One region of the Cyanobium sp. BA5m-10 genome, then DNA from elsewhere that is predicted to be linked to it. Evidence: predicted binding sites of a transcription regulator. Region 1 holds the regulator's gene; the other holds the start of a gene.
What was found. Region 1 encodes NtcA, which controls nitrogen genes in cyanobacteria. Its sites were predicted from a motif close to GTANCNNNNGNTAC; they were not measured.
Positions count from the first base shown of each region.

Region 2: the regulator NtcA is predicted to act here: its motif matches at 2,862-2,875, upstream of KBY85_RS12055 (ferredoxin--nitrite reductase).

Region 1 covers NZ_JAGQCP010000007.1:77,639-82,053, reverse strand. The annotation lists gene thyX (FAD-dependent thymidylate synthase) at 1-154, shown strand, start outside; gene dcd (dCTP deaminase) at 221-814, opposite strand; gene KBY85_RS04845 (cob(I)yrinic acid a,c-diamide adenosyltransferase) at 814-1,455, opposite strand; gene ntcA (global nitrogen regulator NtcA) at 1,698-2,438, shown strand; gene KBY85_RS04835 (DUF3084 domain-containing protein) at 2,473-3,690, shown strand; gene KBY85_RS04830 (resolvase) at 3,687-4,163, shown strand; gene KBY85_RS04825 (DUF3146 family protein) at 4,160-4,415, opposite strand, start outside.
Region 2 covers NZ_JAGQCP010000039.1:12,614-17,028, forward strand. The annotation lists gene KBY85_RS12050 (CbiX/SirB N-terminal domain-containing protein) at 1-1,132, opposite strand, end outside; gene KBY85_RS12055 (ferredoxin--nitrite reductase) at 1,148-2,686, opposite strand; gene KBY85_RS12060 (anthranilate phosphoribosyltransferase) at 2,914-3,981, shown strand; gene KBY85_RS12065 (CmpA/NrtA family ABC transporter substrate-binding protein) at 4,135-4,415, shown strand, end outside.

The DNA.
Region 1 (4,415 bases):
TCTGCACTTCCTTGACCTGCGGGCGAAGCTCGATGCCCAGCAGGAGATCCGTGAGCTCTGTGATCTGATGTGGCCCCACCTACAGGCTTGGACACCCCAATTTGCTGACTGGTATGAAAAGAGCCGCTTACATAAAGCCAGGCTCGCCCCATAAGGCGAACCACCTGGCGCACCTCTCGGTGCGCCAGGTGGTTCGCCTTATGGGGCATTTTGCTGGGAACTAGATACGCGCCAAGGTAACCCGTTCGGGCTGATGCTGATATTTACCAGCCCGATCTTGATAGGTTGTCTCGCAGGGATCGCCCTCAAAAAAGAGCAGCTGACAAATTCCCTCATTTGCATAAATGCGGCAGTCAGCACCCGAAGAATTACTGAACTCCAGGGTGAGGTGACCCTGCCAGCCGGCTTCCGCTGGGGTCGTATTAACAATGATGCCTAGCCTGGCGTATGTGCTCTTACCCAGGCAGATCACCGTGATATTTGATGGCACCTTCATCTTCTCCAGTGCTACTCCCAAGCCATAGGAATGGGCCGGCAAAATAAAATAGGATCCGTCCTCGTCTTCGCGCAGGGGAGCGGGCTCCAGGTTCGCCGGGTTGAACCGCTTGGGGTTCATCACGGTGCCAGGCACATGCCGAAAGATCAAAAATTCCTTGGCCGACAACCGCAAGTCGTAGCCATAGGAAGAACAGCCGTAGCTGAGCACCGGGGAGCCCGCCGTAGCGGGATCGAGGTGGCGCACCAGGCTCGACTGAAACGGCTGCAACATTCCTACCGCAGCTTGCTCGTTGATCCAGCGATCGTTCTTCAGCATCAGAGGCCTCGGCGCAACTGGGTGACCTGATCAGCCATGGCCATCAACTCAGGAGTCATGGCTGGCCCTGTCAAAATGACATCTAGATGGGCTGGTCGGCGCTCCAAGGTTGCCAGCACTTCAGCCTGCTCGATGTAGCCCAGCTCCACAGCCAAGCCCAGCTCGTCGAGCACCATTAGATCCACCGCACCACTGAGCAGCTGCTCGCGGCTGAAGGCCCACACCTGGCGCACCGCCTCCAACAGCTCGAGCCCCTGGTGGGCAGCTGGCTCTGACAGACAGCCGGGCACACCGGGCCGCAGCCATTGCAGTCGCCCACACAGCCAGACGCTGCTGCCGAGGCCCTGATCTACACCGCCCTTAAGGAACTGAGTAACTAGCACCCGGCTACCCAAGCCGGCACTACGTAGGGCCTGGCTGAGCACGGCTCCGTAACTGCCGCGGAAAGGCGCCGTATGGATTTGCAGTAAGCCCTCCGACTGGGCCACCAGCCGCAATGCCGGCGCAGCAGAAGGGGCGGACGCGGCAGCCGCCACAGCCAAAGGGCGATGGCCAGAGCGCTGAGGTTGGTGCTGGACCGCCGGAAAACCAGCTCCAGAGGAGGAGGAGGTGAGGCCTGAGACGGGCAAGCTCGCGGTCATGAACAACCTGAATAAGAACCTTGAAAATCGAAAAACAGACCTGGGGCGCCGCGAGCAGCCCATGGCCTCGCGGAGCTGAATGTAGCGGGATCGAGCCGCTCCACAAGCAAACGACACCATCCCTAGCGGAAACATACGTACTGGTGCGCAGGGGGCGCCGGCGGTGTCGTCTCAAACCGTGTGTATTGCTACAAGCCGCCCCCCGGGTGATCCTTAGGGTCCCGGCACTTGCCAAAACCTTGATGGTTGGCGCTACCCACGGATTTAGCCGTACCGCCAACACCCCATCGACGGGTGCTCCTGGCGTGGTGGCAGGCATGGGCAGCGCCGGCCAGGGCAACCCCACCCTGTTGGAAGTGATCCGGGGCCTGGCCGGCAGCAGTGTCGAGACGATCGAACGGGGCAAAACGATTTTTTTTCCCGGCGATCCAGCCGAGCGGGTCTATCTGCTGCGGCGCGGAGCGGTCCGGCTGTCGCGGGTATATGAATCAGGCGAGGAGATCACCGTGGCCCTGTTGCGCGAGAACAGCCTGTTTGGTGTGCTCTCGCTGCTTACCGGCCAGCGCTCCGATCGCTTCTATCACGCTGTTGCCTTCACCAGGGTCGAGATGGTGACCGCACCAGCCACCTCCGTGCGCCGTGCGATCGAGCAGGACGCCAGCGTGGGCTTGCTACTGCTGCAGGGCCTGTCTTCGCGAATACTGCAGACCGAAACGATGATCGAAACCCTCACCCACCGCGACATGAGCTCGCGGCTGGTGAGCTTCCTGCTGGTGCTGTGCCGAGATTTCGGCGTTCCCAGCTCGGAAGGGATCACGATTGATCTGCGCCTCTCCCACCAGGCGATTGCCGAAGCGATTGGCTCCACCCGCGTCACAATCACTCGCCTGCTGGGCGACCTGCGCAACGACGGGCTGGTTCAGATCGACCGCAAAAAGATCACTGTGTTTGATCCAATCGCCCTAGCTAAGCGCTTCAGCTGAAGGCCAGGGATACTGGGGCCCTCCGGGGACGTATGTGACGGGCTGGCTGCTGATCCTCGCTCTGCTCGCCCTGGGGGGAGTGCTCTCCACCCTGGGCGACCGACTCGGCAGCCTGGTGGGCAAGGCGCGCTTGAGCCTGTTGGGGATGCGGCCCCGCCGCACCGCCGTGTTGATCACAGTGCTCACTGGCAGCCTGATCAGTGCCATCTCCCTCGGCCTGATGCTGCTGGTAAGCGAGCGGCTGCGCACGGGCCTGTTTGAACTCGATCGACTGGAGCAACGGCTGCAAACCAGCCGCAGCGAACTGAGCCGCAGCAACAGCCAACTAGCCAGCAGCCGCCTGCAGGTGGCGCGGGCCGAACAGGGCAAACGCGAGGCTCAGACGCGCTTTGAGCAGGCCCAAGCCCGCGCCAGCAAATTGCGCCAAGAGCTGGCGCCACTTCTAACCCAGCGCAACCGGTTGGAGCTGGAGCGCAGCCGTCTCAGCCAGGAGGTGAAGGGGCGGGATGCGGAAATCCGCCGCACCGAAGCGGAACTAGCCCAGGTGCGCCGCCGGATTAGCGCCGGAGCCCAAGAACTTAAAGACCTGGAGGGCAACCTGATTGCCCTGCGCCGCGGCGACGTGGTGCTCAGCAGCGGTCAGACCCTGGCCAGCGCCAAGGTGACCCTTGAGCGCCCCGAGCAGGCCAAGGAGGTGATCACCGCCTTGCTGCAGCAGGCCAATCTCAACGCCTTCAGGCGGGTGCTGCCCGGCCAGCCCCCCGATCGCCAGATCCTGCTGGTACCCAAAAATGACATCAGCAAGCTGGAAGGCCTGCTCGCCAAACCCGGCAGCTGGGTGGTGAGCATTCTCTCGGCCGCCAACGTGCTGAGGGGCGAGCGCCAGGTGCTTGCCTTCCCAGACCTACGCCCCAACCGCCCAGTAGTTAAAGCAGGTGAAGTGCTGGCCAGCACCACGATCGAGGGCGACCTCACAGCCCTGGAGCCGGTTTCGCGGCGACTCAACCTGCTGCTGGCCGCTGCCTATGCCCGAGCCCAGCGCCAGGGCACATTGGTGGAAGGGCTGCAGTTCGATGCGGCCAGCTTTAAAAAGCTGGCCCGGGAGCTGAGCGAGCGCCAGCCGGGCCAGGTTGCCCAACTAGAAGCCCTCGCCATCAACAGCGCCAGCACCGCCGACCCAATTGCAGCGGAATTGCGCTGGTTGGCGGCCCCATCTCCCGCCCAATCGGGTCCGGGCCCTCGCCGCCCATGACGAGCGCTGCGGCGGGCCTGGTGGCAGGCCTCGATCCCGGGCGCAGCAAATGCGGTCTAGTGCTGGCTGATCCTGCCGTTGGCCAGATCCGGCAGGCTGCCATCCTGCCCCCACAAGCCTGCCTCGCCCTGCTCAAAAGCTGGCAGCAAGTGGGGCTTGGCCAGGTTGTGCTCGGCAATGGCACCGGCAGCAAAGACTGGTGCAGCCAACTTGGCCAGCAGCGGCTGGCGCTAGCTGTGGTGGATGAGAGCGGCAGCACCCTGGCGGCCCGGGAGCGCTACTGGCAGCTTTGGCCCCCTAGGGGCTGGAGGCGGCTGCTGCCGGCGGGCTTGCGATTACCACCCCGAGATATCGACGATGTGGTGGCCCAGCTGCTGATAGAGCGCTACTGCGGGGTGACCCTGCAACGCAGCAACCAGGAGGTGCTGAGGCGATGGCCGCTGCCGGTCGCGCTGGAGGCTGAATCGGTTTAAAAACGGGCCCGAACCGTAAAGATGTATTCACCGCCAGGCTCGAGCTGGTAGTCGACCTTGAGCAGATAACGCAGCAGGGCATCCTGGATCAGAGCCCTGCCCAAAGAAGGCTCAACGCTGAGTTCACCGCGGTCAAAGGCCCAGCGGAAACTCCATTGGTAGCCGCCCGCACTCACCTCCCCCTCCAGCACCCGCTGGCTGAAGCTCTGGTGCAGCACCCGCAACTGGGCAGTGGTGGAGGGAAGGCGTGCC
Region 2 (4,415 bases), on a different contig from region 1:
GGTCTGCACTGTATGGAGTGGCGACGCAGTGGGCGCCGGTGCGCCGCTCCAGGCTGGTGAGATACCGCGCTGCCAGGGGACCCTCCAAGGGGTGATGCAGCAGTAAGGGCCGGGCATCCTGCGTAGCCAATCCGGCCAGCTCCGTAGCGAGGGCCGCCTGCCAGCGGGGCCAGGCCCCCAGGAAAGGCCAGTGCTGGACGCGGGCAAAAGCCGACCAATGGCGCACAATCGCCGGCAAATCGTGGCGCACATGGCCGCCGGGCAGCAGCAGCAGCGGCACCAAGCCGAGGACTTGACCCGGCTGCAGCAGCTCGGTCGCCGCCGGCGGCGGCGCCGCCGAAAGGGCCTGGAGCCGCACCGGCGCACCACGGCGGCACTCCAGCTCGGCGGCCAGGGCCACCAACTCGGCAGGCAGCTGGCCGCCGGCGCGGCCATGCACCACCAGTAGCAGGGGTTGGGCGGGGGTGGCCGCGAGGCGGCGACCAAGGCGCGCCGCCACCTGGGGATCGAGCTCGCAGAGCCGCAGGGGCACCAGGGCGCGGCGGGCTCCGGGCAGACGGGCCAGCAGATCCACCGCCGGGGCAGCCAGCTGGGGATCGAGGTCGCCGGCCAGGGAGCTGAGGCCAGCCACCAGTTGGTGCCGGGGCCACACCGACAAACCACGGGCTACCCCTTCGAGAGCGGCGCGCCGCAATGGGGTAGCGATTGGGGGCCGCATCCAGCTCAGCAGCACGGGCCAGGCCGCAGCCTGGCGCTGGTGACCCAGCAGGGGCAGCAGGGCTATCGCCACGGCCTGGCCAAGAACGCCCGGGCCGGGGGCCAATTGCTGCAGCAGCCAGGCGGCACTAGCCCCATCCCGCTGGCGCAGCACCTGGCTGGGAAGGCCGGGATCGGGATCGGGCTGCTGGCGCCACCAACGCAGCAAACGCCGCTGGGACGGCGGATCCAGCCGCTCCGCCAGCACGGCAAGCAGGTCTGGGTCGGCGCTAAGGCTGCCGTTTTCCAGCGCCAGCAGCCAGGGTTCAAGGTCCAGCTCAGGCTGGTTGCGCAGCTGTTGCAGCCAGCCCCAGCGTGCCGGGGAGCCGCAGGCCGGCAGCTGGGCTGGCTCGCACTGGGGCAGGGCAGAGCTCAAAGCCGCCCTCCGCGCTCAGGAAGCCGCCGGCTCGCGGCGCCGGGCTCCAAATTGCTCCAGCAGCAGCTGCTCCAGCACATCGGCAAGATCACTGAGGGGTACGCCTTTTTCATGCAGCTCGGCCAGCTTGGGCTCGGCGCCCATGGAGCCGCCAAGGAAGATCTTGGCCGCCTCCACCATCTGACCATCCTTACGGGCCTTCGCCCCCATCAGCCCGATCTGACCCATGTAGGGCTGGCCGCAGGCATTGGGGCAGCCGGTCCAGTGCATGCGCACCGCCTCAGGCAATTCGATGCGCTGCTCCAGCTCTTCGAGCACCTGCTGGGCCACGCCCTTGGTGGGGATCAAAGCGAAGCTGCAGTAGGCGTTGCCGGTGCAGCTCACCGCTTCGGCCTGCAGGGTCGAAGGGTCGGGGCGGAAGCGCTGCAGCAGGGGTGCAGCCAGTAGAGCCTCGAGGCGATCGCCGGGCACATCAACGATCAAGGCGTTCTGGGCCTCGGTGAGACGCAGCTCGCCGCTGCCATAGGTGCGCGCCAAAGCGGCAAGCTCCAGCATCGAAGCCGCGTCCAGCCGGCCCATCGGCACGTGCAGCCCCACCCAGTGGAGCCCCTCCTGCTTTTGGGCCTGCACGCCCAGGCCCGAGCGGGGGGCGCGGTTTACCAGGTGGGAGCCAGCGTGGCTGAGCACGGGTTCGGCAAAGGCTGCAACCAGCTCAGCCCGGTAGGCATCGATCCCGAGCTCGTCGATCAGATACATCAACCGGCTTTTGTTGCGCTGCTGCCGGTTGCCTGCGCGCTCGTAGTGATGCAACAACGCCAGGGTGAAGTCGGCTAGCTGCTCCGCCCGCAGCCACAGTCCCAGGGGCACCGCCAACTCGTTGCGCTGAGCTGAAAAGAAGCCCCCCACCAGCACCGTGAAACCCAGCTCACCGTTGTGCTCCGCCGGCAGGAAAGCCAGGTCGTTGTGAAGCAGGAAGCTATCTGATGCGCCCCCCACGGCCACATTGAACTTGCGCGGCAGGTTGCGGGGACCGGCCGGCCCCAGCAGCCGCGCCTGAATCGCCTCCACCAGGGGGCGGGTGTCGACGATCTCCTCTGGGTCAATGCCCGCCAGCGGGTTGCCGGTGATGTTGCGGGGGTTGTCGTGGCCCGACTGGCGGCTGGTGAGCCCCAAGGTCTCCAGCGCCACCATCAGCGGCGCCATGTCCTCCAGCAGCAGGCCCCGCAGCTGCAGGTTTTGGCGGGTGGTGATGTCGGCACTGCCGTGCTCGCCACAACGATCGATCGCCTCAGCCAGCAGCTCCAGCTGCTCAGCGCTGATCACGCCGTTGGGCAGCCGCAGCCGCAACATGAAGCGCCCGGGCGTCACAGGCCGGAAGAAGATCCCCAGCCACTTGAGCCGGATCGTGAGCGTGGCTTCGTCGAGTGCTTCCCAGCCTTCACGCCCCATTTCGGCAAGCCGGGGCGCCAACTCCAAGCCGCAGAGCTCGGCCTTGGCCTGCTCGATTTTGCTGAGGGGCGGCTGGCTGGCCGCAGAAATGGTGGAGCTAGTCATGGGGCGGAATCTCGAAACACGGAACAACCTCGGCATGTCCGCCCTGCCGCCACACAGCCGCAAGGTGGATCCGAGCAAGCGCCGATGAGAGCTACGCCGCCGGAAAACAGAAATGGGAAAAAAGCTCCCCGCAGGGAGACAATTGGAATTGTCTGCAGTGCGAGTCGCTTCCTGTGTCGCAACCGCTACAATCCACAGTTCCAGAGGCGGAGGCAGAGCTCAGACGCCTGCAGCGCCTCGAAGCCCTCGGCCCCGAACGGGCCCGCTTTCGCGAACTGATTGCCAAGGTGGGCAGCGGTGAGCACACCAGCACGGGCCTCAGCCGCGATGAGGCCCGCGACGCCATGGACCTGATGCTCCAGGGTCAGGCAAGCGATGCGCAGCTTGGAGCCTTCCTGATCGCCCACCGGATTCGCCGGCCGCTGCCGATCGAATTGACCGGCATGCTCGATAGCTACCGCAGCCACGGCCCAAAGCTGGAGACCCCTGGCCGCCAGGCCATTTGTTTCGGCGTGCCCTACGACGGCCGCAGCCGCACCGCCCCCCTGCTGCCCCTGCTCGCCCTAGTGCTAGCCGGCGCCGAGATCCCGGTGGTGCTGCACGGCGGCGACCCGATGCCGGTTAAGTACGGCGTCACCCTGGCCGAGCTTTTTTCCGCCCTCGGCATTGAATGGCGTGGGCTCAGCCTCGCCGCACTGCAGCAACGGTTGAGCACCCACCACCTGGGCCTCACCCACCAGCCCGACCACTTCCCAGCTGCGGAAAGGTTGCTGCCGGTGCGCGATGAAATTGGCAAGCGCCCCCCCGTGGCCAGCCTGGAACTGCTCTGGACCCCCCACTGCGGCGACCACCTACTAGTGAGTGGTTTCGTCCATCCCCCCACCGAAAAACGGGCCTGGGAGGCCCTGGCCACCGCCGGTGAAACCGAGGTGCTCACCGTGAAGGGCCTGGAGGGGTCGACCGACCTACCCACCAGCCGGGCTGGCATCACCGCCCGGGTCCGCCAGGGCTCGCTGGAGCGGCTGCTCGTGCACCCCCGGGACCACGGCCTCCACGGCGATGAAATCGCCTGGGAAAACTTGGAAACCTGGCAGCAGCAAGCACTGGCCGCCCTCGGTGGCGAAGGCCCCCTGGCCGCACCGCTGCTCTGGAATCTGGGGGCCTACCTCTGGCTGGCTGATCGCTTCGAAAACCTTGCTGACGCCCTCGAGCAAGCGCGAGCTCTACTCGCCTCGAGGTGCGGCGAGCGACTGCGGCAAACCCTGGCCAATCCCAGCGAAAGCGGCAATCGGTAGCAATTGCAACCCTCAAGTTGAAGCCAGCCGTGGTCTTGTAATTGGGTCGGTCAGCTTGTGCGCCGGCTCGATTTTTAGACCGGTTCGGTGCGCTTCTTTGTGGAGCCCGTCCGGAGTGCAGTTGCCGCCACTCCGGCCCATCCCAATCCAGCCATGTCCAACCTTTCGCGCCGCAAGTTTCTAATCACCGCCGCCGGTTCGGCAGCTGGAGCCATCTGGCTAGCCGCCTGTGGCAGCCCCAGCAAAAAATCTGAAAATCAAACAACAAGTCAGGCCGGTGGTGCGGATGCACCTGAGCTGAAGACTGCCACCTTGGGCTTCATCGCCCTCACCGACGCTGCGCCCCTGATCATTGCCCTGGAGAAGGGTTTGTTTGCCAAGCACGGCATGCCCGAGGTGAAGGTGGTGAAGCAAACCTCCTGGGCCGCAACCCG